Regions from separate parts of the Streptomyces sp. NPDC093064 genome, predicted to be linked through region 1. Evidence: riboswitches for the same ligand, from Rfam matches in the RefSeq annotation. Region 1 holds a riboswitch; the other holds the start of a gene.

Region 1 (15,327 bases):
CCTGGTCCACGGCGTTGCACCAGCGGCAACGCACCGACTCGATCGTCTCACTGACCACCTCGCGCTCCTCGACCTGCGGCTCTCCCGCCAGGTCGAGGTGGACGTACTCCACGACCTTCGACGAGCGGGTCACGTCGAAGCGGGTGAGGTTGCCGCACAGGGTGCAGCGCCACCGGGTCGTGGCGGTCGGCAGGGGAACCGTCATCGTGACTGTTCGCTTCCTTCTGTGTCCGTGGCGCGCCAGCTTCCCTGGGCGTGTGGCACGTAACCCTACGGCCTGGCGGCTTCTCGGCGCCGGTCCGTCCATGGCGGCGAGGCGGTCTGTGCGGTTGCGTCCGGTTACGCCATGCTCTGTGCACATGATCGGCAACAGGTTCACGGTGGCGGCCCGGACGATCAGGGCGGCCAGGGCGGTACGGAGCATGCAGGCGCCGGTGACGTGTGCCCTGATCGTCCTGTGCTGTCTGATCTTCGTGGCCGGCCCGGCGGCGGGCCTCAATCCCTCCTACGGCACGGGGGACGCGCTGCTGCTCGCCCAGCGGGCCTACTTCCGGCGGTGGGGCGTGATCCCCGACGTCTTGTTCACCGGCTCGCTCCGGGCCGCCCTCACCCCCGCGACGGCCCTGTTCGTGCACGGCAGCTGGGTGCACCTGCTCGGCAACATGCTCTTCCTCTACGTCTTCGGGGCGATGACCGAGGAGCGCATGGGCCGCGTCCGGTTCACGCTGTTCTACGTCGGCTGCGGCTACCTGGCCCTCGTGGGCTACGCGGTCGCCAACGCCGACTCCGGGCAGAGCCTGGTGGGGGCCTCGGGCGCGATCTCGGCGGTCCTCGGCGCGTTTCTCTACCTATTCCCCAGCGCCCGGGTGACCAGTCTCTTCCCGTTCCTGTTCTTCCTGCCGCTGCGCTTTCCCGCGTGGGTGGTGCTGCCCTTCTGGGCGGCCCTCCAGTGGCTGGCCGCCGGCCGCGCCGCCGAGGGACCGCAGGTCGCCTACCTGGCCCACGTGGTGGGCTTCGCCCTGGGCTTCGCCTGCGCGTGGGCCTGGTTCGGCCGGAAGACTAGAGTGAAGGCCGCCCCTGCTCCGGCCCCCGAGGGAGAGAACCAGCCGTGATCACCGCGATCGTCCTCATCAAGACCAGCGTGGACCGGATCCCCGAGATCGCCGAGCAGATCGCCTCACTGGACTCGGTCAGCGAGGTCTTCTCCGTCACCGGCACCTACGACCTGATCGCCATGGTCCGGGTGCGGCAGCACGAGGACCTGGCGGAGGTCATCCCGGGGCGGATCAGCAAGATCCCGGGCGTCGAGGGGACGGACACGCACGTGGCCTTCCGCACCTACTCGCAGCACGACCTGGAGGCGGCGTTCGCCATCGGGCTGGACTCCTGACCGCCCCGGGCTCCTGAGCGGGCGGATCACACCGCGGGCACGCAGCGGCCGTCCTCCGTGCGGTACGTCCACTTCGCGCCGTCCCTGACCAGCTCCCGCACCGCCGCAACGAAGCGGTCCACGTGCTCGTCGGGCGTCCCCGCGCCGAAGCTCACGCGGATGGCGTTGAGGGACTTCTCGCCCGGGGCGGCCTCGGGCGCGCCGCACTCGCCCTGGCTCTGCGGATCGCCGCCCAGCAGGGTGCGGACCAGGGGGTGGGCGCAGAAGAGGCCGTCGCGGACGCCGATGCCGTACTCGGCGGAGAGGGCGGCGGCGAAGTGGGAGCTGTTCCAGCCCGCCACGACGAAGGAGATCACGCCGACCCGCGGGGCGTCGTCGCCGAACAGGGAGAGCACCCTGACCTCGGGCACCTCGGCGAGACCCGCCCGCACCTTGCGGATCAGGTACCGCTCGCGCGCGACGAGGTCGTCGAAGCCGGCCTCGGTCAGCGCCGTGCAGGCCGAGGCGACGGCGTAGGCGCCGATGACGTTCGGGGAGCCGGCCTCGTGGCGGGCGGCCGACTCGTGCCAGCTCACGTCCACGGACCCGTCGGCGCGCCGCGCCACCGTGCGGCTCGCGCCGCCGCCCGCGAGGTACGGCTCGGCCTCACGGAGCCAGTCGGCTCGGCCGGCCAGGACGCCGGAGCCGAAGGGGGCGTACAGCTTGTGGCCGGAGAAGGCGACCCAGTCGACGTCGAGGTCGCGGACGGACACCGGGTGGTGCGGGGCGAGCTGGGCGGCGTCCAGGACGATCCGGGCGCCGTGCGCGTGGGCGGCGGCGGCCAGCTCCCGTACGGGCCACAGCTCGCCGGTGACGTTGGAGGCGCCGGTGACGCACACCAGGGCCGGGCCGTGGGGGTCGCGGCCGGCGAGGGCCCGCTCCAGGGTCGCCACGGCCCGCTCCGGGGTGCGCGGGGCGTCGAGGCAGGTCACCCGCGCGTCCCGCCACGGCAGCAGCGAGGCGTGGTGCTCGGTCTCGAAGACGAAGACCTGGCAGTCCGCGGGCAGCGCGCGGGCGAGCAGGTTCAGGGAGTCGGTGGTGGACCGGGTGAAGACCACCTGGTCCTCCGCACGGCAGTCCAGGAACTCCGCGACCGTCCTCCGGGCGTTCTCGAACAGGTCGGTGGAGAGCTGGGAGAGGTAGCCGGCGCCGCGGTGGACGCTGCCGTAGTACGGCGCGTACGCCGCCACGTCGTCCCAGACGCGCTGGAGGGCGGGCGCGCTGGCCGCGTAGTCGAGCGCCGCGTAGGTGACCTCCCCGCCGGTGACGAGCGGAACGGTGACGTCCCGGCCCAGCACGGGCAGCGGGGAACAGACGGACTGGTCGGCGGCGACGGTGGAGACGGTGGAGACGGACATGGGTGAACTCCCGTGAAAGCAGGCGGAATCACCACGCGAGCAGGCATGGCTCGAGCGTGGGGAAGGGTGAAGGGGAAAGCGCGGTGGCGGGGCTCTGCGGCCTCGGGGGCGACAGGCCCTAGCGCATTCGCTTGCTCACGGAAGGCTCCCTCGTCGACCAGGACCCCTGGACTGTGTCCACTCGAAGGAGTGCGAGGGGTCCGCGCTTGCCGTAGGCCTCGCTGCCTACGGCCTGGTCTTCACCCGGGGCACCCCGCCACGGACGGAGGGTTGCCGGACAGCCGGCCGGGGCCACATGGCTGTCACTCATGACCTGGTTCAGCATCCTGCCACACGATCTTCCACGCGCAAGGCGCAGTCCGGATCGTGGACTGCGCCTTGCGAGGGGAGGCCCGGGTCTCAGGCGTTGCTGACGGTCACCCAGCGCTCCAGCGTGCGCTTGGCGGACCCGGAGTCGATCGACTCCGCCGCGCGGTCCATACCGGCCCGGATCTGTTCGGCGAGGGTGCCCGGGCCCGGCCGCAGGGCCACCAGCGCCGCCGCGGAGTTCAGCAGGACGGCGTCCCGTACGGGCCCCTTCTCGCCGTCCAGCACGCGCCGGGCCACCTCGGCGTTGTACGAGGCGTCACCGCCCCGCAGCGCCTCCACGGGCACCAGTTCGATGCCGACGTCCCGCGGGTCGAAGCGCTCCTGGGTCACCGTGCCGTCCCGGACGATCCAGACCTGGGAGGTGGCGGTCGTGGTGAGCTCGTCGAGGCCGTCGTCGCCCCGGAAGACCAGGGAGGAGTGGCCGCGCTCGGCGAAGACGCCGGCGACGACCGGTGCCATGCGCGGGTCCGCGACCCCGACGGCCTGGGCCCGCACCCTGGCCGGGTTGGTCAGCGGGCCCAGCACGTTGAAGACCGTGCGGATGGCCAACTGGCCGCGGGCGGCGCCCGCGTGGCGCAGCGCCGGATGGAACTTGATCGCGAAGCAGAAGGTGATTCCGGCCTCCTGCGCGACCTCGGCCACCCGCCGCGGCGTCAGTTCCAGATTGACGCCGAGCTTCTCCAGTACGTCGGAGGCCCCGGAGGCGGAGGACGCGGCCCGGTTGCCGTGCTTGACGACACTGGCGCCGGTGCCGGCCACGACGATCGAGGACATGGTGGAGATGTTCACCGTCTTGGCACCGTCGCCGCCGGTGCCGACGATGTCTACGGTCGCGCCGGGTACCTCGATCACATTGGCGTGCTCGTACATCGTCCGGACCAGGCCGGTGATCTCCTCCACCGTCTCGCCCTTGGCCCGCAGGGCCACCACGAACCCGGCGATCTGTGCGTCGGTCGCCTCGCCGCGCATGATCAGGTCCATCGCCCAGGCGGTCTCGTCGGCGGTGAGGTCCCGGCCGTCCAGCAGGCCGTTCAGCAGGGCGGGCCAGGAGCGGCCCGCCGCGGTGTTGCCTCCAGCGGGGGTCACAGCGTTCATATGCCGCTCCTGGGTCGGTGTCCCGTACGGCGGGACGCGAATCTCGAACAGGTCCACCCTATCCAGCCCCGGACACCGCGAAGGGCCCCGTCCGGGGATCGGACGGGGCCCTTCGACCGTGGCGTGGCGACGCTCAGCGGTCAGTGATCAGTGGTGGCCGTGGCCGCTCGTGATCTCCCTGTACTCCTCGACGGTCGGCTTCGGGATCTGGTTGTCCTCGCCGTAGTACGCGTTGCTGAGCTTGGCGCGCAGCTTCTGCGAGCCCTTGATCTTGCGCTCGACGCCGTTCTCGTCGACCGCCGGGCCGATCTCGGCCGGCTCGTACTGGTCGTGCGCCGTGAGCGTGTAGAGCTGCTCCTGGCTGAGCGGCTCGTGGACCTCGATGAACTCACCGTGCGGCAGGCGCTTGATGATGCCGGTCTCACGACCGTGCAGCACCTTCTCCTTGTCGCGGCGCTGGAGGCCGAGGCAGATCCGCTTGGTGGCGACGAACGCGATGATCGGTCCGACGAAGAAGCCGATCCGGACGAACCAGGTGACCGCGTTGATCGACAGGTGGAAGTGCGTGGCCCACAGGTCGTTGCCGCCGCCGACCAGCGTGATCATGTACATCGTGATCCAGGCGACACCGAACGCGGTACGCGTCGGGGCGTTGCGCGGGCGGTCCAGGATGTGGTGCTCGCGCTTGTCGCCGGTGATCCAGGACTCGATGAACGGGTACGCCGCCAGCGCCGCCAGGACCAGGCCGAAGAGGACCAGCGGGATGAACACGCCCAGGACGAGCGTGTGGCCCCAGAAGTTGACCTCCCAGCCCGGCATGAAGCGGACCAGACCCTCGGCGAAGCCCATGTACCAGTCGGGCTGGGCGCCGGTGGACACCTGGTCCGGACGGTACGGGCCGATCGCCCAGATCGCGTTGATCTCCACGAGCGCCGCGATCATCGCGAGGACACCGAAGACCAGGAAGAAGAAGCCGCCGGCCTTGGCCATGTACACCGGCAGCAGCGGCATGCCGACGACGTTCTTGTTGCTCTTGCCGGGACCCGCGAACTGCGTGTGCTTGTGGTAGAAGACCAGGATCAGGTGGGCCACCACCAGGCCCAGCATGATGCCGGGCAGCAGCAGGATGTGGATCGAGTAGAACCGCGCCACGAAGTCGTGACCGGGGAACTCGCCGCCGAAGAGGAAGTACGAGATGTACGTGCCGACGATCGGCATGGACAGGATCGCACCCTCGGTGAAGCGGACACCGGTGCCGGAGAGCAGGTCGTCCGGGAGCGAGTAACCGGTGAAACCGGTGAACATGCCCAGGGCGAACAGCAGGAAGCCGAACAGCCAGTTGATCTCACGCGGCTTGCGGAACGCGCCGGTGAAGAACACGCGCATCATGTGCACGAACATGCCGGCCAGGAAGATCAACGCGGCCCAGTGGTGGATCTGCCGGATGAGCAGACCACCGCGCACCTCGAAGGAGATGTGCATGGTCGAGTTGAACGCCTCGCTCACCAGCTGACCCTGCAGCGGGACGTACGAGCCGTTGTACACCACCTCGTTCATCGAGGGGTGGAAGAACAGCGTCAGGTACACACCCGTGAGGATGATGATGATGAAGCTGTAGAGGCAGACCTCGCCCAACATGAACGACCAGTGGTCGGGGAAGATCTTGCGCATGTTGGCCTTGGCCAGGGAGTAGATCCCCAGTCGGCCGTCGGCCCAGTCGGCGAGCCTCTCGCCGGCCGGTGCCTGCCCGCGAGAGCGGGACTCGTTGGCTGCTGATGTACTCATCCGCGCTCCCAGAATGCAGGACCGACGGGCTCCGCGAAGTCGCCGAGCGCCTGGAGGTAACCCTCGCTGTCCACGCCGATGCGCAGCTGCGGCAGAGCGTGGCCGGCGGGGCCGAAGATCACTCGGGCACCGTCGGAGAGGTCGAAGGTGGACTGGTGGCACGGGCACAGGGCGTGGTGCGTCTGCTGCTCGTACAGGGAGATCGGGCAACCCACGTGGGTGCAGATCTTCGAGAAGGCGACGATGCCCTCGTGGCCCCAGTCGAGTTCGCGCTTGTCCTTGATGTCGGCCGGCTCGAGCCGGATGATCATCAGGGCCGCCTTGGCGATCTCGTTGGCGAAGTCCTCGTCCGTGTCCTTCATCCCGTCCGGCATCGCGAAGGTGAGCGAGCCGACCGAGACGTCCTCGGGACGCAGCGGCAGGTTGGTGTTCATGTTGACGAGGCGCTTGCCCTTGGCCCACAGCGTGTGGCGCAGGCTGGTCCCGGGCAGCGGGCCCAGGTCGCGCAGCAGCATGACGCCGGACAGCGGCACCAGCGTGAGCGCGCCGAGCATCGTGTTGCGGATCAGCTTGCGACGGCCGATCGCCGACTCCTTGGCGCCCTGCTTGAAGTCCGCGTGGACCTTCGCACGGACCTCGGGGGACGCCGCGATCGGGTGACGCTCGTCGGCGACCTCGACGTCGGACATCAGGGTGCGGGCCCAGTGGACCGCGCCCGCGCCGATCGCGAACAGCGCCACACCCAGCGTGAGGCCGAGCGCGAAGTTCAGCGCGTTGATGTGCCCGATCGGGAAGACGAAGATCGACTTGTCGTGCGGGATCGTCACATAGGAGGCGATGAAGCCGATGGTGGCCAGCATCGACACCGTGAACATCAGGGCGACGGTGCGCTCGGACCGCCTGGCGGCCCGCTCGTCGATGTCCTGGATCCGGTGCTCGTGGGGCGGCAGTCCCGGGTCGGCGAACGGAGCCCGCTCGTCCGCCACGGAGACCGCGCCGCGCCCGTGCTCGTGGGCTGCCTGCTCTGCGGGCAGGTTCTCTTCAGGAATGTCTTGGCTACTCATGACTTCTTGGCCTTTGCGGTCCGAGCGGCGACCCAGACGGCGACCGCGACAAGGGCACCCAGCCCGAAGATCCAGGCGAACAGACCCTCGGTGACCGGTCCGAGGCCACCCAGGTCCATACCGCCCGGGGTCGTGGTCTCGTCACCGTTGACCGCGTCGAGGTACGCGATGATGTCCTTCTTGTTCTTCCCCGTCAGCAGCGTGTCGGGGAAGGAAGGCATGTTCTGCGGGCCGGTCTGCATGGCCTCGTAGATGTGCTTGTTGCTCACACCCGTGAGGTCAGGGGCGTACTTGCCGTGCGTCAGCGCACCGCCCTTGCCGGTGAAGTTGTGGCACTGGGCGCAGTTGGTGCGGAACAGCTCACCGCCCTTGGCGGCATCCGCGCCCTCGGGGCTGTACTGGTTCTTCGTCGGCACGTTGGGACCGGCACCCAGGGACGCGATGTACGCGGCGAGCTGGTCGATCTCGGCCTGGTTGTAGATGACCTTCTTGCGCGGGATCTGCGCGCCCGGCTGCTGGGCCGGCATACGGCCGGTGCCCACCTGGAAGTCGACCGCCGCTGCGCCCACACCCACCAGGCTGGGACCGTCAGTGGTGCCCTGCCCACCGGTGCCGTGGCAGCTGGCGCAGCCGACCAGATAGAGCTTCCTGCCCTCCTCGATGGTGAGGGACTGGGCGGTGTCCTCGGCCTTCGCCTTGCTCGCGGGCGCGAACGCGGTGTACAGCCCCCCAGTGGCCGCCAGCGCGAAGAGTAGGACGACGACCGCCGCCAGCGGATGGCGTCGTCGTGCGGAGAGCTTTTTCACGGATTACCCCGGTGTCAGGATCTTCTGCGTCGATGCTTTGCGGACTTGGATCGGTTCGTCGGCTACTTGATCAGGTAGATCGTGGCGAAGAGTCCGATCCAGACGACATCGACGAAGTGCCAGTAGTAGGACACGACGATGGCCGCGGTCGCCTGCTCGTGAGTGAACCTCCGGGCCGCGTAGGTGCGGCCGAGGACCAGCAGGAAGGCGATGAGACCGCCCGTCACATGCAGCCCGTGGAAGCCGGTGGTCAGGTAGAACACCGAGCCGTACGGGTCGGAGGACAGCGAGATGCCGTCCTTCTTCACCAGCTCGGTGTACTCGAAGATCTGACCGCCGATGAAGATCGCACCCATGATGAAGGTGACGATGAACCAGCCCCGGAGCTTCTTCACGTCACCGCGCTCGGCGGCGAAGACGCCGAGCTGGCAGGTGAGTGAGGAGAGCACCAGGATCGTGGTGTTCACCGACGAGAAGGGGACGTTGAGAGCGCCCGCCATCTCCTTCCAGTGCGCCGGACCCGTCACCGATCGCAGGGTGAAGTACATCGCGAAGAGGGCCGCGAAGAACATCAGCTCGGAACTCAGCCAGATGATGGTTCCGACGCTGGTGAGGTTCGGTCGGTTGACCGACGGGTGCGCGTGCCCGGTTTCTACTGTCGTTGCTGTCGCCACGCCGACATTATGTCGGTCGCTTATCCCGCCCTCACCCCGGGGGGTGCCGTTCGGAGTGTCCTGGGGGTGTGCTCTGCCCGAACGGCCCCTCGAAGGGCTGTTCCGAACGCTGTCTACCAGGAGTTGAAGGGGGTAGCATCCGCGCCATCGGTACCCGGAAGTTCCCGACAGTTCCCGACGGGGTTTTTCCCGACCAACGACGCGGAGGAACAATGCAGGCGACCGCCACGGTGCTGGTCTACAGCGACGACGCCAATACCCGGGAGCAGGTGCGGCTGGCGAGCGGCCGCCGGCCCGCTCCGGACGCCCCCGTGGTGGAGTTCCTGGAGTGCGCCACGCCCGCCGCGGTCCTCAAGGAGCTGGACCGGGGCGGCATCGACGTCTGCGTCCTGGACGGCGAGGCCGTGCCCATGGGCGGCATGGGGATGTGCCGGCAGATCAAGGACGAGGTCTTCAACTGCCCTCCGGTGCTCCTGCTCATCGGGCGGCCGCAGGACGCGTGGCTGGCCACGTGGAGCCGGGCGGACGCCGCGGTCACGCTTCCGGTGGAACCGGTGGAGTTCGCCGCCGCTCTGGCCTCCCTGCTGCGCAAGAAGGCGCTGAGCGGCGTCTGAGGCCCTTGAGCGGGGCTCGGCGGACGGCGCCGCCCCTTTGCGGCCGCGGGCCGTCCGTGACCCCCTCGGGGCCCTGTCGTCCCGCGTCTCACACGCTCTGCGGGGTCAGGCGCGCCTTGTTCGTCTGCGCCCCGGCGCCGTCGGCGTCGGCGGCGATGGCGCTGCCCTGGACCCACTTCTGCCAGGGCATGTTCCAGTCGCCGAAGCCGTTGTCGAAGAGCTCCATGTTGTGGCCGGTCGAGTTGACGACCTGGACCAGGTCGCCCTCGTGGACGGTGTTGAAGAACCAGGAGGCGTTGGGGGTGCTCATGCCGGTGCAGCCGTGGCTGACGTTGGCCGCTCCCTGGGAGCCGACGGACCACGGGGCGGCGTGGACGTACTCACCGCTCCAGGTCACGCGGGTGGCGTAGTACACCGGCAGGTCGTACGAATCGCTGGAGCCCGCGGCGATGCCGACGGTGGAGCTCTTCATCTGGACGTAGTACTGCTTGGCCAGGACGACCTTGATCCCGTTGCGGGTCGCGAAGCCGGGCTTGCCGGTGGTGATCGGGATCTCCTTGATCTTCTCGTCGTTCTTGTAGACCGTCATCAGGTGCTTGGCGGCGTCCGTCACCGCCACGATCCGGTCACCCGTGGTGATCTTCAGCGGCTTGGCCGCGCCGCCCCGCAGCTTGTCGCTGATCTTGATGTTCTCCAGGTTGCTGTGCGCCTCGACGGTGGCATTGGCGGGCCAGTAGTCCTGCGGGCGGTAGTGGAGCTCCTTGTCGTTCACCCAGTACCAGGAGCCCTGCACGGCGGGCTTGGAGTCGACCCTGAGGGCGCGCTCGACGACGACCCGCTGGGCCTTGTCCTTGATGGGCTGGCTGAGTTCGGCCGTGATGGGCTGGCCGACGCCGTAGGTGCCCGCCTCAGGACCGAACTTGACGTTCAGGAGCTGTTGGCCCTTGGGCTTGTCCGTGTCGAACGTGAGGACCTTGCGGCCGGGCCTTCCGTCCTCGTCCTCGGTGCTCACCCGGACCGTGTAGTGGGCGCCCCCGGCGAGCGGTGAGGTGCTGTGCCAGCGGCTGCCGTCGGCGGCCAGCTCGCCGGAGACCTGGCGCCCCGTGGCGTCCACGGCCGTGACGTCCGTGATGCGCCCGTCCTCGCCCTGAGCGGTGACTTCCAGGGGCTTGTCCGGGTCGGCCTTCTTCCCGGCTTCCGTGGGGCCGCTGAAGGAGATCTGGTCCGCCGCGTCGTACGGGGAGGCAGCCAGCGGATTGCCGTCCGAACCGCAGGCGGTGGCACTCGTGCCGAGGGCGGTGACCAGCAGGATCGCTCCCGCTCCGCGGGAAATCACAGTGGTGCTCATGTCCCTCACGCTAGGTAGCTTCGTCACCTCCGGCACGGTGGCTCACCCGTCCGAGGGAATTTTCGAGGGAATAAGTCATCCAAAAGAGGGAGTCCGGACTCTCCAGGTGGAGAGTCCGGACTCCCTGGTGTTCAGCGATGCTCGGCGCTGGTTACTGGGTGCGGTTCTCGCCGCGGTAGTACTCGAAGACCCAGCCCCATACGGAGATCATGATGATCGGCGCCGCGAAGTACACGAGCCACCAGCCGACCGCGATGCCGAGGAAGGCCAGCGCGCCACCGATGCCGAGGCCGAGCGGCTGCCAGCTGTGCGGGCTGAAGAAGCCCAGCTCGCCGGCGTCGTCCGCGACATCGGCCTCCTTGTCGTCCTGGGCGCCCACGTCGACCCGCCGGGCCGTGAAGCCCAGGTAGAAGCCGATCATGATGGACAGACCGAAGGCCATGAAGAGCGCCGTCGCGCCGACCGCTTCCTTCGACCACACGCCGTAGACGATGGCGGTGATGAGCAGGAAGACGCTCAGCCACATGAACATCTTGCCCTGGATCTTCACTTGCCGGCCTCCTTGCCACCAGCGAGGGCCTTCTCACCGTGACCCGCGTTCTCGAGCTGGTCGAGCGCGGCGATCTCGGGGTGGTGCAGGTCGAACGCCGGGGATTCGCTGCGGATCCGCGGCAGGGTGAGGAAGTTGTGCCGCGGCGGCGGGCAGGAGGTCGCCCACTCCAGGGAGCGGCCGTAGCCCCACGGGTCGTCGACGCCGACCGGCTTGCCGTACTTGGCCGTCTTCCAGATGTTGTAGAGGAACGGCAGGATCGACAGGCCGAGCACGAACGAGAAGATCGTCGACAGCGTGTTCAGCGCGGTGAAGCCGTCGGCCGCCAGGTAGTCGGCGTACCGGCGCGGCATGCCCTCCACGCCCAGCCAGTGCTGGACCAGGAAGGTGCCGTGGAAGCCGATGAACAGCGTCCAGAAGGTGATCTTGCCGAGCCGCTCGTCGAGCATCTTGCCGGTGAACTTCGGCCACCAGAAGTGGAAGCCGGCGAACATCGCGAACACCACGGTGCCGAACACGACGTAGTGGAAGTGCGCCACCACGAAGTACGAGTCCGAGATGTGGAAGTCCAGCGGCGGCGCGGCCAGGATCACACCGGTCAGACCACCGAAGACGAAGGTGATCAGGAAGCCGGTCGCCCACAGCATCGGTGTCTCGAAGGAGAGGCTGCCCTTCCACATGGTGCCGAGCCAGTTGAAGAACTTCACGCCGGTCGGGACCGCGATCAGGAAGGTCATGAAGGAGAAGAAGGGCAGGAGCACGCCACCAGTCACGTACATGTGGTGCGCCCACACCGTCACCGACAGACCGGCGATGGCGATCGTCGCGCCGATCAGGCCCATGTAGCCGAACATCGGCTTGCGGGAGAAGACCGGGATGATCTCACTGACGATGCCGAAGAACGGCAGCGCGATGATGTACACCTCGGGGTGCCCGAAGAACCAGAACAGGTGCTGCCACAGCAGCGCACCGCCGTTGGCCGCGTCGAAGACGTGGGCGCCGAACTTGCGGTCCGCCTCCAGCGCGAGCAGCGCGGCGGCCAGCACCGGGAAGGCCAGCAGGACCAGCACCGCGGTCAGCAGCACGTTCCACACGAAGATCGGCATGCGGAACATGGTCATGCCCGGCGCGCGCATGCAGATGATCGTGGTGATGAAGTTGACCGAGCCGAGGATCGTACCGAAACCGGACAGGGCCAGACCCATGATCCACATGTCGCCGCCGATGCCCGGCGAGTGCACCGCGTCGGACAGCGGGGCGTAGGCGAACCAGCCGAAGTCGGCCGCGCCCTGCGGGGTGAGGAAGCCGCCCACGGCGATCAGCGAGCCGAGCAGGTACAGCCAGTAGGCGAACATGTTCAGCCGCGGGAAGGCGACGTCCGGGGCGCCGATCTGCAGCGGCATGATCCAGTTCGCGAAACCGGCGAACAGCGGCGTCGCGAACATCAGCAGCATGATCGTGCCGTGCATCGTGAACGCCTGGTTGAACTGCTCGTTCGACATGATCTGCATGCCCGGGCGGGCCAGCTCGGCGCGCATGAGGAGCGCCATCACGCCGCCGATGCAGAAGAACGCGAACGACGTCGCCAGGTACAGCGTTCCGATCGTCTTGTGGTCGGTGGTCGTCAGCCACTTCACCGCGAGATTGCCCGGTTGCCTGCGCCGGACCGGCAGCTCGCTCTCGTAAGAGTCCTCAGCTGCCGCGGCACCCTGAGGTTCGTTGAGGATGCTCACAGCTTGTTCGTCTCCCGGTTCTTCTCGTGGCTCGTCTGCGCGATGCCTGCGGGAACGTAACCGGTCTGCCCCTTCTTGGCGAGGTCCTTGAGGTGCTGCTCATAGCGCTCGGGCGAGACGACCTTCACGTTGAACAGCATCCGGGAGTGGTCCTGGCCGCAGAGCTCGGCGCACTTGCCCCGGAAGGTGCCCTCCATGGTGGGGGTCACCTGGAAGGAGTTGGTGTGGCCGGGGATGACGTCCTGCTTCATCAGGAACGGCAGCACCCAGAACGAGTGGATGACGTCGCGCGAGGTGAGGATGAAGCGGACGGTCTTGCCCTTGGGCAGCCACATGGTCGGACCGGGGTTGCCGTTCTGCGGGTTCCGCGTGCCCGGAATGCCGTAGTCGTAGACACCGCCGGCGTTCGCCGGGAAGTCCGCCTTGAACCGGTCCGGAATCGCGTTCAGGTTCTTGTCGGTCTTCGCGTCGCCCGACGAACCGGCGACGGGCTCGACGTAGTTGAAGGCCCAGCTCCACTGGTAGCCGACGACGTTCACCGTGACGTCCGGCTTCTTGGAGATGTCCAGGAGCTTGGACTCGTCACGGGCCGTGAAGTAGAAGAGCACCGAGACGATGACGAGGGGGACCACCGTGTACAGCGCCTCGATGGGCATGTTGTACCGGGTCTGCGGAGGAACCTCCACCTTGGTGCGGCTGCGCCGGTGGAAGAAAGCACTCCACAGGATCAGACCCCACACCAGGCAGCCGACGGCGAGCGCGGCCGCCCAGGACCCCTGCCACAGCGAGAGGATCCGGGGAGCCTCTTCCGTGGTCGGGGTGGGCATACCCAGCCGGGGAAAGTCCTTGTATGTGCAACCGGTTGCGGTCGCCAGGACCAGGCCCGCAGTCAGTGCCTGCAGCAGCTTCCGCCGCATCGGGCGCCGCGGCGAGCGGTCGGAGCCGTTGGGACTCACGTAGCGCCTTCCCGAGAGTCTCGCCCGCGCTGTTCGGCTGCGGCCTTCTCGCTGGTCGGTCGCGGCCCCGCGTCGGGCAGGGGTTTGGATGTTTATGCGGACCAAACCCTACTGGACGCCTTCCGGCGGGTCGCGGGGAGGGTGCCATACGCGCCGCGGGTCAGCCCGAAGGGGTGGGATGCCCCTGCGTGGGCCGGTTTGCGAGGGGGGTTCGGGGCGCCCGATGAGGCGCGTATGCGCCCTTTGTCGCGGCTGCGGGCGGTTGGGCTCTCGCGTGCCCGCGCGGCAAAGCCGCACCTCGGCGTTGTCCCGTGTCCCTTCGGAGCGCTTAGCGTTGACGTGTGGCCTACTTCGACGCTGCTTCCAGTGCTCCCCTTCATCCCGTCGCCCGGCAGGCACTGCTGGCCGCCCTCGACGAGGGGTGGGCCGACCCCGCTCGTCTCTACCGGGAGGGTCGGCGGGCCCGGTTGCTGCTGGACGCGGCCCGGGAGGCGGCCGCGGAGGCGGTGGGGTGCCGGGCCGACGAGCTGACGTTCACCTCGTCCGGGACGCGGGCGGTGCACAGCGGGATCGCGGGGGCGCTGGCGGGCCGCCGCCGCGTCGGACGCCACCTGATCGTGTCAGAGGTCGAACACTCTTCGGTGCTCCATTCCGCCGAGGCACACGAGGCGGACGGCGGGTCGGTCACGCGGGTCCCGGTCGACCGGCAGGGCACGGTGGCCGTGGACTCGTACGAGGCGGCGCTGCGCGAGGACACCGCGCTGGCCTGTCTTCAGTCGGCCAACCACGAGGTGGGCACCGAGCAGCCGGTCGCCGAGGTGGCCGCGGTGTGCCGGGCGGCGGGTGTCCCGCTGCTGGTGGACGCGGCGCAGTCGCTGGGCTGGGGCCCGGTCGGCGGCGACTGGTCGCTGCTGACGGCGAGCGCCCACAAGTGGGGCGGGCCGTCCGGGACCGGGCTGCTCGTCGTGCGCAAGGGGGTGCGGTTCGCGCCGCGCGGGCCGGTGGACGAGCGGGAGTCGGGCCGGGCGGCCGGGTTCGAGAACATCCCGGCGATCGTGGCGGCGGCGGCCGCGCTGCGGGCGGTGCGGGCGGAGGCGGCCGAGGAGGCGGTACGGCTGCGGGAGTTGACGAAGCGGATCCGGGCGCGGGTGCCGCGGCTGGTGCCGGACGTGGAGGTCGTGGGCGACCCGGACCGCCGGCTGCCCGGTGTCGTCACCTTCTCCTGTCTCTATGTCGACGGGGAGACATTGCTGCACGAGCTGGACCGCGAGGGCTTCTCCGTCTCCTCCGGTTCGTCCTGCACGAGCAGCACGCTGACGCCGAGCCATGTCCTCCGGGCGATGGGCGTGCTGAGCGAGGGCAACGTGCGGGTGTCGCTGCCGGCCGGGACGCCGGAGGAGGAGGTCGAGCGGTTCCTGGCCGTCCTGCCGGATGTGGTGGCGGGAGTGCGGGAGAAGCTCGGGGCGCCGGCCGGGGCGGCACCGGCCGCCGTGCGGGAGGACGCGCTGGTCGTGGACGCCCTCGGCAGGCGCTGCCCGATCCCGGT
Region 2 (15,327 bases), on a different contig from region 1:
TCGGTGGCGGCACCGGCCTTGATGACCGCGACACCGCCGGCGAGCTTCGCCAGGCGCTCCTGGAGCTTCTCGCGGTCGTAGTCGGAGTCGCTGTTCTCGATCTCGGCGCGGATCTGGTTGACCCGGCCGTTGACCTGGTCGGAGGAGCCGGCACCGTCGACGATGGTGGTCTCGTCCTTGGTGATGACGACCTTGCGGGCGCGGCCCAGGAGGTCCAGGGTCGCGTTCTCCAGCTTGAGGCCGACCTCCTCGGAGATGACCTCGCCGCCCGTGAGGATGGCGATGTCGCCGAGCATGGCCTTGCGGCGGTCGCCGAAGCCCGGGGCCTTGACGGCGACGGACTTGAAGGTGCCGCGGATCTTGTTGACGACCAGGGTCGACAGGGCCTCGCCCTCGACGTCCTCGGCGATGATCAGCAGCGGCTTGCCCGACTGCATGACCTTCTCCAGGAGCGGGAGCAGGTCCTTGACCGAGGAGATCTTGGAGTTGGCGATGAGGATGTACGGGTCCTCGAGCGACGCCTCCATGCGCTCCATGTCGGTCGCGAAGTAGGCGGAGATGTAGCCCTTGTCGAAGCGCATGCCCTCGGTGAGCTCGAGCTCCAGACCGAAGGTCTGCGACTCCTCGACGGTGATGACGCCTTCCTTGCCGACCTTGTCCATGGCCTCGGCGATGAGCTCGCCGATCTGGGTGTCGGCGGCGGAGATGGAGGCGGTGGAGGCGATCTGCTCCTTGGTCTCGACCTCCTTGGCCTGGTCGAGCAGGGCGGCGGAGACGGCCTCGACGGCCTTCTCGATACCGCGCTTCAGGGCCATCGGGTTGGCACCGGCGGCGACGTTGCGCAGGCCTTCCTTGACGAGGGCCTGGGCGAGCACGGTCGCGGTGGTCGTACCGTCGCCGGCGACGTCGTCCGTCTTCTTGGCGACTTCCTTGACCAGCTCGGCGCCGATCTTCTCGTACGGGTCCTCGAGCTCGATCTCCTTGGCGATGGAGACACCGTCGTTGGTGATCGTGGGGGCACCCCACTTCTTCTCGAGGACGACGTTGCGGCCCTTGGGGCCGAGGGTCACCTTGACGGCGTCCGCGAGCTGGTTCATGCCGCGCTCGAGGCCTCGCCGCGCCTCCTCGTCGAACGCGATGATCTTGGCCATGTGAAGTGGTCCTCCCAGGACTGGGGGTGATTACTTCGGACCGCGCCCGCGCCCGCGACGGACGGCCCCCGACCGGTGGTTCCTTGCCCCACCCGGCCCGTGGCCTCACCGACCCGGTCCTTCGTTGTCACTCTCACCTTCAGAGTGCTAACGCCAATGATTAGCACTCGACCCCTTCGAGTGCAAGCGCCTTCGGGGGTCGGCGGGGCACTCGGCCGGGCGCGAACACGGGCGTACCGGGCCGTGCGGGCGCGCGGTGCGCGGACACGGGCGTGCCGACCGCCGGACGGGGAAGTGCGCCGACACAGCGAAGGGCCCGCACCCCGGCAGCGGAGGTGCGGGCCCTTCCGAAGAAGAACGTCGCTTGCGGTGGTCGCGCGATTCAGGCCGTGACACGGACCATGTCGGCCTGTGGACCCTTCTGGCCCTGCGAGATCTCGAACTCGACCCGCTGGCCCTCTTCCAGCGTGCGGTAGCCGTCCATCTGGATCGCGCTGTAGTGGACGAAGACGTCCGCACCACCGTCGACCGCGATGAAGCCGTACCCCTTCTCCGCGTTGAACCACTTGACGGTGCCCTGAGCCATGCCTAACTCCCCTATTACTGGCCCTTGCACAGATCCACACTTCGCGGACCCGGGTCAGACCTCACCCCCCGTGGATCGGGGGCGTGCGCCGGAACGCGTCGACCGCGGCTGAATGTATCTGTCCAACTGCCGTCTGCAACAGGTCAATCGGACGAGAAATCTGGACGTACGCGGTCCGGAATATAGGAAGAATTCACGCGAATTCAGGGCAAGTCGGGCCCCGCAAACAAGGCAAATGCCACAAAAGGCCCGCAGACTTTGGCTACTTCTTGCCGGGCTCGCGGCAGGAATCCATGGCCCCGGATTCGGAGTTGGAGGGCGCGTTCCCCAACTCTACCGCGCTCAACCACACAGAATTGCCCCCTCCGCTTCTCTCACGGAGGGGGCAATTCGATGAACTCTGCGTAATCGGGATTACCGAAGGTAATGATCAGCCGCCGGCGACCGCCGGGATGATCGAGACGCCCGCGCCGTCCGGGGTGGCCGTCTCGAGGCCCTGCTCGAACCGGACGTCGTCGTCGTTGACGTACACGTTGACGAAGCGGCGCAGCTTGCCCTGGTCGTCCAGGACCCGTGCCGAGATGCCCGTGTGGTTCTTCTCCAGGTCCGAGATGACCTCGGACAGGGTCGCGCCCTCGGCGTTCACCTCGGCCCGGCCGCCGGTGTAGGTGCGCAGGATGGTGGGGATGCGAACGGTCACGCTCATGCCAGGCCAGCCTCTCGGAAGGAGTCCAGGGTCGGACGGATCGTCGCGGTCAGGCCGGTGCCGGCCACCGCGTCCAGCGTCTTCAGCCCGTCGCCGGTGTTGAGGACGACGGTGGTCTTCGTCGGGTCGAGGACGCCGTCCTCGACCAGCTTCTTCGTCACGCCGACCGTCACACCGCCCGCGGTCTCGGCGAAGATGCCCTCGGTCCGCGCCAGCAGCTTGATGGCGTCGACGACCTGCTCGTCGGTCACGTCCTCCACCGCGCCACCGGTGCGGCGCGCGATGTCCAGGACGTACGGGCCGTCGGCCGGGTTGCCGATGGCCAGGGACTTGGCGATCGTGTTCGGCTTCTGCGGCCGCACGACCTCATGGCCGGCCTTGAAGGCGGTGGACACCGGCGAGCAGCCCTCGGCCTGGGCGCCGAAGATCTTGTACGGCTTGTCCTCGACCAGCCCCAGCTCGATCAGCTCCCGCAGGCCCTTGTCGACCTTGGTGAGCTGGGAGCCCGAGGCGATCGGGACGACGATCTGGTCCGGCAGCCGCCAGCCGAGCTGCTCGCAGATCTCGTACGCCAGCGTCTTGGAGCCCTCGGCGTAGTACGGCCGCAGGTTGACGTTGACGAAGCCCCAGCCCTCGCCGGCCGGATCGCCGATCAGCTCGGAGCAGAAACGGTTCACGTCGTCGTAGTTGCCCTCGATGCCGACGAGTTCGCCGCCGTAGATCGCGGCCATCACGACCTTGCCCTGCTCCAGGTCGTGCGGGATGAACACGCAGGAGCGCAGCCCGGCGCGGGCGGCCGCGGCGCCGACGGCGCCGGCCAGGTTGCCGGTCGAGGAGCAGGAGAGGGTGGTGAAGCCGAAGGCGCGGGCCGCCTCCAGTGCCTGGGCGACCACGCGGTCCTTGAAGGAGTGCGTGGGATTGCCGGAGTCGTCCTTCACGTACAGCCCGCCGGTCACCCCCAGTTCGCGGGCGAGGCGGTCGGCCCGGACGAGCTTGGTCCAGCCCGGGTTCAGGTTCGGCTTGCCGGCGACGTCCGCGGGGACGGGCAGCAGCGGCGCGTAGCGCCAGATGTTCGCGGGGCCCGCTTCGATCCTCTTGCGCAGCTCCTCGGTGTCGTAGGCCGAGAAGTCGTAGGCGATCTCCAGCGGGCCGAAACACTCCTCGCAGGCGAAGACCGGGCCGAGGGGGACGCGGTGACCGCACTCGCGGCAGCTCAGCGCCGCTGCGGGGCCGAGGTCCACGGTGGAGTCGGTGCTGCTTACAACGGTCTGCACAGCCATGTGAGGCGAGGCCCTTTCTCCTCATCTTCCTCACGACGCATCTCGCCGTGAGACGGATTTGGCACCTTCCCTAGCCGGGAGCCTCGCGAAGACGATCGGCTGTGCAGGCACAGCAGTCGATACGAGAACCGGCTGGAGGGTTGCCGGGGCTTCATCGGGCCGTGTCCCTCTGCCCCTCTGGATGAGCTGTATTCGGTTGTGACGCGGAGGTGACCCCCGGCATGGGATGGTCGTCCGCGTTGTTCAGACTGTAACGGAAGGCCAGGACGGCTGAGTCAGTCGTCCGAAGCGCGAGACAACAGTGAGGAGCCGCTGACCGTGCTGGAAGAAGTCGAGTGCTGGCTGGCCACCCGCTCCTGGTCCGTGGCCGACCGGCCGCTCCACCAGATTCTGGCGGCCAAGCAGCGCACCGGCCAGTCGGTCTCCGTGGTGCTGCCCGCGCTGAACGAGGAGGCGACGGTCGGCGACATCGTCGCGGTGATCCGCCGCGACCTCGTGGAGCGTGCGCCGCTCGTCGACGAGATCGTCGTCGTCGACTCGGGCTCCACCGACCGCACCTCCGAGGTGGCCGCCGCCGCGGGCGCCCGCGTGGTGCACCGCGACGAGATCCTGCCGCGCCTGCCGGCCGTGCCGGGCAAGGGCGAGGTTCTGTGGCGCTCCCTGCTCGTCACCCGCGGGGACGTCATCTGCTTCGTCGACGCCGATCTGCGGGAGTTCTCCTCCGACTTCGTCACCGGCATCGTGGGCCCGCTGCTCACCGAACGCGACGTCGACCTGGTCAAGGCGATGTACGACCGGCCCTTCACCGTGCCCGGCGGGCACACCTCCAAACCGGCCGCGGCCGGGCAGGCCGGGCAGGGCGGACGGGTCACCGAGCTGATGGCACGCCCGCTGCTCAACATGCACTGGCCGCAGCTGGCCGGCTTCGTGCAGCCGCTCGGCGGCGAGTACGCGGCCCGCCGCTCACTCCTCGAACAACTGCCCTTCCCGGTCGGCTACGGCGTCGAGCTGGGCATGCTGGTCGACGCGCTGCACCTGGTGGGTCTGGACGCCCTCGCCCAGGTCGACGTCGGCGTGCGCAGGCACCGGCACCAGGACGGACAGGCGCTCGGCCGGATGGCCGCCGCGATCTACCGCACCGCCCAGCTGCGCCTGGCCCGGGGCCACCTCGTGCGCCCCTGCCTCACCCAGTTCGTCCGCGGCGAGAACGGCTTCGAGCCGCGGACGTACGGCGTGGACACGGAGGAGCGTCCGCCGATGGCCGAGATCGCGGAGTACGCGGCCCGGCAGGTGGCGTGAAACACCGGTCCCGCCCGTCGTCCGCCGGCTACGAAGCGGAACCGTACGTTTGAGCGTTTCGGGGCCGGGCTAAGTTGAGGCGTATGGCTTCTACGCACGGTGCCGAGGTACTGGTCGCGTCCAATCGCGGCCCGGTTTCGTACGAGGTGCGCGAGAACGGCTCGCTCCACTCCCGGCGCGGAGGCGGGGGGCTGGTGTCCGGGCTCTCCGCGATCGGTCCGGAGGCGGGCGCGGTGTGGGTGTGCGCCGCGCTGAGCGACGCCGACCGGGAGGCGGCGGGCCGCTTCGAGGGCGGGCGCCGGCTGCCGTCGGAGGCGACCGGCGGGCAGCAGGTGCGGATGCTCGACATCGACGCGAAGGTCTTCTCCGACGCCTACAACGGCATCGCCAACTCGGTGCTGTGGTTCGTCCACCACATGCTGTACCAGACCCCGCTGGAGCCGGTCTTCGACGCGGAGTTCCGGCGCCGCTGGAAGTCCTACGAGGCCTACAACCTGGCCTTCGCCGAGGCGCTGGCGGAGGAGGCGGCCGAGGGGGCGGCCGTGGTGGTCCAGGACTACCACCTGACGCTCGTGCCGGGGATGCTGCGCGACTTCCGGTCCGATGTGCGCATCGGGCACTTCTCGCACACGCCGTGGGCGCCGGCGGACTACTTCCGGATCCTCCCCGACGACATCGCCGAGCAGGTGCTGCGCGGGATGCTGGGCGCGGACCGGCTGGGCTTCCTCACCCAGCGGTGGGCGGACGCGTTCGCCGGCTGCTGCGACGCGCTCGTCGGCGGGCTCGGGGGCACCCGGATCGGGGTGCACGGGCTGGGCGCGGACGCGGAGTTCCTGCGGGAGCGGTCGCACCGTGCCGACGTCGACGAGCGGATGGCGGCGCTGCGCGAGGAGGTCGGCACCGGATCGGACGGGAACCCGCGCCGGACGATCGTGCGGGTGGACCGGACCGAGCTGTCCAAGAACATCGTGCGGGGGCTGCACGCGTACCGGCAGCTGCTGGAGGACCGCCCCGAGTGGCGCGAGCGGGTGGTGCACGTGGCGTTCGCCTACCCCTCACGGCAGGACCTCGCGGTGTACCGGGAGTACACGGAGGAGGTGCGGCGGGTGGCCGAGGAGATCAACACCCGCTACGGGACGCCCGGCTGGACCCCGGTCCTGCTGCACGTGGAGGACGACTTCGCGCGCTCGCTCGCGGCGTACCGGATCGCCGACGTGGCGCTGGTCAACCCCATCCGGGACGGGATGAACCTGGTCGCCAAGGAGGTGCCGGTCGTCTCCGACTCGGGGTGTGCGCTGGTGCTGTCGCGGGAGGCGGGCGCGTACGCGGAGCTGGGGGAGGACGCGGTCGTCGTCAACCCGTACGACGTGGTCGGGACGTCCGGGGCGCTGCACCGGGCGCTGAGCATGCCGGAGCACGAGCGGGCGGAGCGGACGAAGCGGCTGGCCGCCGCCGCGACCGCGCTGCCGCCCGCTCGGTGGTTCCTGGACCAGCTGGAGGAACTGGGCGGCTGAGCGGCCGAGTGGCTAGGCGAGGCGGTCCGCCAGGTTCCTCAGCAGTGCCACCACCCCGGCCGGGCCGTCCACCACCAGGTCGGCCCTCTCCGACACCTCCGTGACCTCCGTGCTGCCGCTGCAGACCAGGACGCCCGGAATCCCGTCCGAGCGGAGTTTGTCGACCGCGGCGAAGGCCGGCAGGTCGCCCAGGTCGTCGCCCGCGTACAGGACCGACGTGGCGCCCAGGTCGCGGGCGCAGTCCAGGAGGGCGACGCCCTTGTCCATGCCCGGAGGGCGCAGTTCGAGGACCATACGGCCGGGCTCGACGATCAGCCCGTGTCGGCGGGCCAGGTCGGCGAGGGGCTCGCGCAGCGCCTCGAACGCGGCCTGCGGGTCGTCCGCACGGCGGGTGTGGACGGCGAGCGAGCGGCCCTTCTCCTCGATCCAGGTGCCGTGCCAGGCGCCGATCCGGTCGAGGAGGCCGGGCAGTTCGGCGCGGACCGCGGCGACACCGGGGTGCGGGGGCGGGGCGGTGACCGTGCCCGTGGCGGCGTCCCAGCGCTCGGCGCCGTAGTGGCCGAGGACGACCAGGTGTTCCAGGCCGGGTACGCCCGCGAAGCCGCCGTGGCGCACCGCGACGCCGGGCGGGCGGCCGGTGACCACCGCGACGGCGGCCACCTTCGGGGCGAGCGCGGAGAGCGCGGGCACGGCGTCCGGGTGGGCGCGGGCCTGGTCGGGGTCGGGGACGATCGGGGCGAGCGTCCCGTCGAAGTCGAGCGCGATCAGCGCGTGCTCCGGCCGGGCAAGGATCGCGGCGAGCCCGTCCCGGCCCGCCAAAGTGGCGGGCGTCGGGAGGGAGGAGACGGGGGCGGTCGAGTCGGTGGCGTGACTGTCCTGGCTTCCCATAGGGCGAACCTATCCCTCCACGGCCGCGGGCACTCCTCCGTTCCGGGCGGGTCTCAGCGCTCGGCGCGCCGGGCCTCGCGCACCCGGCGCAGCCGGTTCACCGTGACCGGGTCGTGGGCGAGGGCACGGGTGTCGTCGAGGAGGGCGTTGAGGAGCTGGTAGTAGCGGACGGGCGAGAGGCCCAGTTCCTCGCGTATCGCGCGCTCCTTCGCGCCGGGGCCGGTGAAGCCGCGGCGCTCCAGGGCGAGGATGTCCCGCTCCCTGCGGCCGAGCCCCTGCTCCTCGTCGTCGTCCATACAGGGCACCGTAGCCTCCACCACCGACAGCGGCCCTCGTCGGACCCGACTGTCACGGCTGGGCCGGTGCCGCCGCGCCGTTCCGACCGTACCGGCGTCACCATGTGGACACAATTGGTCTGCACCAAGTAAGTGGACTAGACCTCTCCCGGTCGACGGGTCCACACTGTTCCACGTGAAACACGTCATCGCCCTCGATGTGGGCGGCACCGGGATGAAGGCTGCCCTGGTCGCCGCCGACGGCTCGCTGCTGCACCGGGCCCGCCGGGCGACCGGCCGCGAGCGCGGACCGGACGCCGTCGTCGAGGGCATCCTCGACTTCGCCGCCGAGCTGCGGGCGCACGGCGTCCGGCACCTCGGGGAGGAGGCGGCCGCGGCCGGTGTCGCCGTCCCCGGCATCGTCGACGAGGCGCGGGGTGTCGCCGCCTACGCGGCCAACCTCGGCTGGCGTGACGTACCCCTGCGCGACCTGCTCGCCGAGCGGCTCGGCGCCCCCGTGGCCCTGGGCCACGACGTACGCACCGGCGGGCTGGCCGAAGGCCGGATCGGGGCGGGCAAGGGCGCCGACCGGTTCCTCTTCGTGCCGCTCGGCACCGGGATCGCGGGCGCCATCGGCATCGACGGCCGGGTGGAGGCGGGCGCGCACGGCTTCGCGGGCGAGATCGGCCATATCGTCGTACGCCCCGGCGGCCTGGCCTGTCCGTGCAGGCAGCACGGCTGTCTGGAGCGGTTCGCCTCCGCGTCGGCGATCAGCCAGGCGTGGGCCGAGGCGTGCGGGAACCCGGACGCGGACGCGGCGGACTGCGCCAAGGCCGTGGAGTCCGGGGACGCGCGGGCGCGGGCGGTCTGGCAGGAGGCGGTCGACGCGCTCGCCGACGGGCTGGTCACCGCGCTCACCCTGCTGGACCCGCGCACGCTGATCATCGGCGGCGGGCTCGCCGAGGCGGGCGAGACGCTGTTCGCGCCGCTGCGCGAGGCGGTCCGGCGGCGCGTCACCTTCCAGAAGCTGCCGTCGATCGTTCCCGCGGCCCTCGGGGACACCGCCGGATGCCTGGGCGCGGGGCTCCTGGCCTGGGACCTGCTCAACACTTCTACGACTTTCCGGAGGTAGCCACCTGATGGCCCCCAGCAAGGTTCTGACCGGAGCCCGGGTGGTGTTGCCCACCGGGATCGTGGACGGCGGCCGTGTGATCGTCGACGGCACGCGGATCGCCGACACCGCCCGGGAGGACGCCGAGATCCTCGACGTACGCGGGCACTGGCTGGTCCCCGGCTTCGTCGACATCCACAACCACGGCGGAGGCGGCGCCTCCTTCTCCGGCACGGCCGACGACGTGCTGACCGCCGTCCGCACCCACCGGAAGCACGGCACCACCACCCTGGTCGCCTCGACCGTCACCGACGACATGGGCCTCCTCGTCAAGCAGGCGGGGCTGCTGTCGGAACTCGCCGAGCAGGGCGAGATCGCGGGCGTCCACTTCGAGGGGCCGTTCATCTCGCCGTGCCGCAAGGGAGCACACTCCGAGGAGCTGCTGCGCGACCCGGACCCCGCCGAGGTGCGCAAGCTGATCGACGCCGCCCGCGGCCGGGCCAGGATGATGACCCTGGCCACCGAACTGCCCGGCGGCATCGACTCCGTACGGCTGCTCACGGAGCACGGCGTGATCGCGGCGATCGGGCACACGGACGCGACGTACGAGCAGACGGTGGAGGCGATCGACGCCGGAGCCACCGTCGCCACCCACCTGTTCAACGCGATGCCGCCGCTCGGCCACCGCGCCCCCGGCCCGATCGTGGCCCTGCTGGAGGACGAGCGGATCACGGTCGAGCTGATCAACGACGGCGTGCACCTGCACCCCGCCGCCCTGGAGATGGCGTTCCACCACGCGGGCGCCGGGCGGGTCGCGTTCATCACCGACGCCATGGACGCCGCCGGGATCGGCGACGGCCGCTACCTGCTGGGCCCGCTCCAGGTCGAGGTCGACGGCGGGGTGGCGCGGCTGGTGGAGGGCGGCTCGATCGCGGGCTCGACCCTGACCCTGGACCGGGCGTTCCGGCGGGCGGTCACGATCGACCGGCTGCCGGTCACGGACGTGGTCGCCGCGCTGTCCGCCAATCCGGCCCGGCTGCTCGGGATGGACGACCGGGTGGGTTCCCTGGAACCCGGCAAGGACGCCGATCTCGTCCTGCTCGACGAGGACTTCGCCCTGAACGGCGTGATGCGGCAGGGCGCATGGGTGGTTGAGCCCCAACTGGGCTGATCCGTCCGCCCGTCCGGCCGCGGTGGCCGGTCCGAGGGGTGGGCGGTGGGCCGGGTCTTTGGCATGATCGAGTCTTCGGAACTTCGCGGCGGACGCGCTTACTCGGGGGAGGTCGGCCCGGTGATCCTCACGGTCACGCTGAACACCGCTCTCGACATCACCTATCGGGTGCCGTCCCTGCGGCAGCACGCCTCCCACCGAGTGTCCGAGGTGACCGAGCGGCCCGGCGGCAAGGGCGTCAACGTGGGCCGCGTGCTGGCGGCCCTCGGTCACGAGGTGACGGTCACCGGCTTCGCGGGCGGGGCCACCGGGCACGAGGTACGCGACCTCCTCGCGTCCGAGGCACCGGGCGTGGTGGACGCGCTGGTCCCGGTGGCCGGCGCGACCCGGCGCACGATAGCCGTGGTGGACCAGCACACCGGCGACACCACCCAGCTCAACGAGCCCGGCCCGGTCATCACACCGGCCGAGTGGTCCGCCTTCCAGGACGTCTACGAGGACCTGCTCGGCTCGGTGTCGGCGGTGGCGCTGTGCGGCAGCCTGCCGCCGGGGCTGCCGGTGGGCGCGTACGCCGGTCTGGTGCGCACCGCGCGCGCCGCGAACGTGCCGGTGCTGCTGGACACCAGTGGCGAGGCGCTGCGCCGGGCCGTGGCCGCCCGTCCCGACATCGTCAAGCCGAACGCTGACGAACTGGCCGAACTCACCGGCTCCCACGAGCCGCTGCGCGCCACCCAGGACGCCCGCCGGCGCGGCGCCCGCGCGGTGGTCGCCTCCTTGGGCGCGGAGGGCCTGCTCGCGCACACCTCCGACGGCCTGTGGCGGGCCGCCCCGCCGTCCCGCGTCCGGGGCAACCCGACCGGCGCCGGTGACTCCGCGGTCGCGGGCCTGCTGGTGGGTCTGGTGGAGCAACTCCCCTGGCCGGACCGCCTGAGCCGCGCGGTCGCCCTGTCCACGGCGACGGTCCTGTCCCCGGTGGCCGGCGAGTTCGACCGCGCGGCCTACGAGGAACTGCTGGGGCGGGTGGCGGTGACGGGGGAAGCCACCGCGGCGTGAACGTCAGCCCGACGTGACCCAGCCCTTGACCAGCCACAACTGGTCAAGGTTCGCATCACACTGGTTACCCTGCTCGCACGAGATCCTGATGGTGTTCGTGCCCTTGTTGAGCTGGATCCAGTTGTAGGTCTTCGTCCAGCCCTTCTCGTAGTCGCCCTCGGCTGCGTTCGTCCAGTTTTTCAGGTTGATCGGCCTGTCGGACACGGTGCCGTTGACCGTCAGAGTGGCGGTGCCGTCCTTTCCCGGGACGCCGTAACCGATGAACACGGTGTACTTGCCGTCCTCGGGGATGCCGTCGACGGTCCAGGTGGCCGAGGCGCCGACGTTGTTGAAGTTCGCCACATAGACGCCGCCGGCCGCCTTGGCGCCCTTGATGTCCGAGGCTTTGGTGGCGCCGCCGTCCAGCGGCAGCGCCTCGGCGTCGGTCTTCGGCAACTCGCCGTCGCTCGCTGCGCTGCTGCTCGCCGACGGGCTCGGCTCGGTGCTCTGCGTGGCCGTCGGGGGCGTACCGCCGGCCTGGTTGTCGTCCTTCTTGCCCGAGTCGTCGCCGATCATCGCCACGCCGATGCCGATGACGACCGCGGCGACCACCGCGATGGCGCCGATCAGCAGGCCCTTGGTGTTCGGGCCGCGGCCACGGCCGCCACCACCCTGGGGCTGCTGCCGCGTCGAGGCGCCGCCGGGGAGGGTCTCGGGTGCGGCGTAATGGGCGCTCGGCTGGCCGTACGCGCCTTGCTGCTGCGGGACCTGGCCGTACTGCCGCTGACCGACCGCGCGGACACGGTTGACCGAGTTCGGGTAGCCGTATCCGCCCGAGGGCGGCTGGGCTCCGTTGGCCTGGCCGTCGGCGTACAGGTAGCCAAACGGGTCGTCGTCCTCGGGCGTGCTCGCGCCGCTGTTGCCGGGCGTCATCCCTTGGTACTCCTCAACAGGTGCGGGTGGTGCGGTACGTCGTGAGAAAGGCGAGCCTACCCGCTTCGTGGGACCCAAACGGGTGACTCATGCCGCACAGGGTGGCTGACCTGCGGATCATCCGGCGCGGCGATGCTGTTTGGGACGAGATCGTTTCTCGACGTACATCCGTTCGTCGGCTGATTTCAGCACTTCGTCCGCCGTCATGCCGCAGTGCGCCCACCCGATGCCGAAGCTCGCCCCGACCCGGACGGCCCGGCCCTCGGCGCGGATCGGCTGGATGATCTCGTTGCGCAGCCGTACGGCGAGGTCCTGAGCGTCGGCCCGGCCGAGGCCGTCGGCGAGGATCACGAACTCGTCGCCGCCGAGCCGGGCCACGGTGTCGCCGTCGCGCACGCCGTTGCTCAGCCGCCGGGCCACCTCGATGAGCACCGCGTCGCCCGCGTTGTGCCCGAACCGGTCGTTGATCGACTTGAAGCCGTCGAGGTCGCAGAAGAGGACCGCGAGGCCCTTGGCGCCGTCGTCGTGGTCGCCCTCGGGGGCGACGGTGTGGACATGGTGGTCGTAGGCGTCGTAGGCCCGGGCGCCCGGCCGGAAGTCGAAGCCGTGGTCGCCGACGTCGTAGCCGGGGTGGCCGTAGGCGGTGTCCTGCGACTCGGCGTCGCCCGCGTGCGCGGACTGGGGCCGCCGGCACAGCCGGGCGGACAGGCGGGCGCGCAGCTCGGCGGAGTTCGGCAGGCCGGTGAGGGAGTCGTGGGAGGCGCGGTGGGCGAGCTGGAGCTCGCGGCGCTTGCGCTCCTCTATGTCCTCGACGTGGGTGAGCAGGAAGCGGGGCCCGTCGGCGGCGTCCGCGACGACGGAGTTGCGCAGGGACACCCACACGTACGAGCCGTCGCGGCGGCCCAGGCGCAGCTCCGCTCGGCCGCCCTCGGCCGAGGTCCGCAGCAGGGTGCCTATGTCCTCGGGGTGGACGAGGTCGGAGAAGGAGTAGCGGCGCATGGCGGAGGCGGGGCGGCCCAGCAGGCGGCACAGGGCGTCGTTGGTGCGCAGGATCCGGCCGTGCTGGTCGCCGCCCATCTCGGCGATGGCCATGCCGGAGGGCGCGTACTCGAAGGCCTGGCGGAAACTCTCCTCGCTGGCGCGCAGGGCCTGCTGCTCGCGCTCCAGGCGTATGAGGGCGCGCTGCATGTTGGAGCGCAGCCGGGCGTTGCTGATCGCGATGGCCGCCTGGAAGGCGTACATCTGGAGGGCCTCACGGCCCCAGGCGCCGGGCCGACGGCCGTTGCGCGGGCGGTCCACGGAGATCACGCCGAGCAGCTCGCCGGAGGAGCCGCCGGACCCGCCGGGGACGTCCATGGGCGCAAAGAGCCGGTCGGCGGGGTGCCACTCGTCCTCGAAGCGCGGCGCGGGCCCGTCGGTGTACCACGTCGGGACGTCGTCGTCGTCGAGGACCCAGCCCTCGGTGTGGGGTATGAAGACCAGGCCGTCCCACTGCTCGCCCATGGCCAGCCGTCGGTCCCAGGACTCCCGCGAGCCGACGCGGCCGGTGATCAACGCCTCCGCGGCGGAGTTCCCGGCGAAGGCGGCGACCACGAGGTCACCGTCGGCACGCACGAGGTTGACGCAGGCCAGCTCGTAGCCGAGGCCCTGCACGACGCCGTCGGCGACGGTCTGCAGTGTGTCCGCCAGGCTCCTCGCGGTGTTCATGTCCGCCATGACCTGGTGCAGTTGCCGCAGGGACGCCAGGCGGACGTACGGCTCCGAGTCGGTCTCCATGCTCGCCCTCCCCCCGAGACCTCGCCAGCGAATCAAGGGTGCTGTTCGGCGTTCGTCTGCGCATTCTCCGCCACTGAATCACAGCGCGAAGCCCACTCGGTACACAGGGTCAACAATTCACAGCTCTTGTGACTCAAGTCACAGACGAACGTGAACAATTGAGTGCGGTTTCTGTCTTTTCCCTGTGCGTTTGGTGAACGCGGGCCGCGCGGCCGTGGGGACATGATGCACGACATACTCGTCCGCTGGTCCTAGGTCCGGCTTCGGGCGGAGGCCCGATGCGGCGACCGCGGACCGGTGGTTAGCGTTCCGTGTGTGTTGAAGACTTCCTCCGTACCGCCCTCCTCCCCCACCGCCTCTGCCGAGCTCCGGGCTCCGCTCGGGCAGGGGGGACCCCCGCCCGGGCATGCTGAGGGGGTGACCAACGAGGAGTTCCGTGCCGCGATGTCCAGGCTGGCCGCCGGTGTGGTCCTGGTGACCGCGCAGGAGCCATCGCTCGACCCGGACGACCCGCAGGCGCCGGCCGGCGAGGACGCGGGCATGACGGCGACGGCGTTCATGTCGGTGTCCCTGGACCCGCCGCTGGCCCTGGTCAGCCTGCGCGAGGGCTCCCGCATGGACGACCTGCTCGCCGAACAGCCCCTGTGGGCGGTCTCGGTCCTCACCGACAGCCAGCACACCGCCGCCGGCCGCTTCGCCATGAAGGGCCGGGTCAGCGACCGCCTGCTGTTCAGGGACCTCCCCCACACCCGCGGCGAGGTCTCCGGCGCCCCGCTGCTGACCGACGCCCTGGCCACCCTGGAGCTGCGCACCGAGCAGCGGGTGCCGGCGGGCGACCACACCCTGGTCATCGGCCGGGTCCTGACGGCCCGCCTGCCCGGCACGGGCGGCGAACCGCTGCTGTACTACCGCGGCCGCTACCGCCGGCTGGGCTGACGCCCCGCCCGCGTCCGGCGTCCCGCCGGCGCCGTACCCGGGGCTACCCCCAGTTCTTCCCGGAGCGCCCCCGCTTCGTCTCGGAGCGCTGCTTCTTCTCGCGCAGCCGCCGCTCGTTGATGCCGCGCGGGATCCGGGTGGGCCTGCGCGGCCTGGGCGGGGGCGCGGTCGCCTCGGCGAGGATCGCGGCGAGGCGCACGGCGGCGGCCTCGCGGTTGCGCCACTGGGAGCGGTGCTCGGAGGCGCGCACGCTGATGACGCCGTCGACGAGCCGGTCCGCGAGGCGCTCCAGCGCGCGCTGCTTCCACACCTCGGGCAGCGCCTCGGTGCCGGCGAGGTCGAAACGCAACTCCACCTGGGAGTCCGTGGTGTTGACGTGCTGACCGCCTGGCCCGGAGGACCGCGAGAAGCGCCAGGCCAGTTCGGCCTCGGGGAGCGCGACGGAGCCGCGGATGAGATGGGGACCGGACATGTCGTCCATGTTCCCCTTCCCCACCGCGTCACGTCATCCTGTTTTCGCCGCGGACGCGTTCGATCGGGGTGGGTAAAAAAGGTAAAGGGACGCGGAACCCGCAGGACCCTCCTCGGCGTTCCTATGGGTGGCGGTAGCTTCGTCCGCACACGCAACGAGGGAAGGGACTCCCAACAATGGCTGTAAGCCTGTCCAAG

What was found. Region 1 has a riboswitch for S-adenosylmethionine ahead of ACIQFZ_RS11710 (aminotransferase class V-fold PLP-dependent enzyme). Riboswitches for the same ligand answer to the same signal wherever they lie in the genome.
Region 2: another riboswitch for S-adenosylmethionine. It lies ahead of thrC (threonine synthase); the one in region 1 lies ahead of ACIQFZ_RS11710 (aminotransferase class V-fold PLP-dependent enzyme).

Annotation. Positions count from the first base shown of each region.
Region 1 is NZ_JBIVPK010000007.1:176,766-192,092, forward strand. It holds gene ACIQFZ_RS11695 (hypothetical protein) at 1-205, opposite strand, end outside; gene ACIQFZ_RS11700 (rhomboid family intramembrane serine protease) at 360-1,112, shown strand; gene ACIQFZ_RS11705 (Lrp/AsnC family transcriptional regulator) at 1,109-1,390, shown strand; gene ACIQFZ_RS11710 (aminotransferase class V-fold PLP-dependent enzyme) at 1,417-2,787, opposite strand; SAM riboswitch class IV at 2,985-3,101, opposite strand; gene trpD (anthranilate phosphoribosyltransferase) at 3,187-4,251, opposite strand; gene ACIQFZ_RS11720 (cytochrome bc complex cytochrome b subunit) at 4,399-6,036, opposite strand; gene ACIQFZ_RS11725 (Rieske 2Fe-2S domain-containing protein) at 6,033-7,100, opposite strand; gene ACIQFZ_RS11730 (c-type cytochrome) at 7,097-7,906, opposite strand; gene ACIQFZ_RS11735 (heme-copper oxidase subunit III) at 7,969-8,580, opposite strand; gene ACIQFZ_RS11740 (hypothetical protein) at 8,793-9,194, shown strand; gene ACIQFZ_RS11745 (Ig-like domain-containing protein) at 9,283-10,542, opposite strand; gene ACIQFZ_RS11750 (cytochrome c oxidase subunit 4) at 10,694-11,092, opposite strand; gene ctaD (cytochrome c oxidase subunit I) at 11,089-12,825, opposite strand; gene coxB (cytochrome c oxidase subunit II) at 12,822-13,781, opposite strand; gene ACIQFZ_RS11765 (cysteine desulfurase/sulfurtransferase TusA family protein) at 14,123-15,327, shown strand, end outside.
Region 2 is NZ_JBIVPK010000009.1:39,653-54,979, reverse strand. It holds gene groL (chaperonin GroEL) at 1-1,151, opposite strand, end outside; gene ACIQFZ_RS13630 (cold-shock protein) at 1,534-1,737, opposite strand; gene ACIQFZ_RS13625 (MoaD/ThiS family protein) at 2,168-2,443, opposite strand; gene thrC (threonine synthase) at 2,440-3,723, opposite strand; SAM riboswitch class I at 3,742-3,911, opposite strand; gene ACIQFZ_RS13615 (glucosyl-3-phosphoglycerate synthase) at 4,042-5,022, shown strand; gene ACIQFZ_RS13610 (trehalose-6-phosphate synthase) at 5,106-6,536, shown strand; gene otsB (trehalose-phosphatase) at 6,549-7,424, opposite strand; gene ACIQFZ_RS13600 (DUF3263 domain-containing protein) at 7,478-7,720, opposite strand; gene ACIQFZ_RS13595 (ROK family protein) at 7,896-8,831, shown strand; gene nagA (N-acetylglucosamine-6-phosphate deacetylase) at 8,839-9,981, shown strand; gene ACIQFZ_RS13585 (1-phosphofructokinase family hexose kinase) at 10,102-11,034, shown strand; gene ACIQFZ_RS13580 (carbohydrate-binding protein) at 11,038-11,946, opposite strand; gene cdgB (diguanylate cyclase CdgB) at 12,064-13,722, opposite strand; gene ACIQFZ_RS13570 (flavin reductase family protein) at 14,140-14,658, shown strand; gene arfB (alternative ribosome rescue aminoacyl-tRNA hydrolase ArfB) at 14,702-15,139, opposite strand; gene ACIQFZ_RS13560 (TerD family protein) at 15,307-15,327, shown strand, end outside.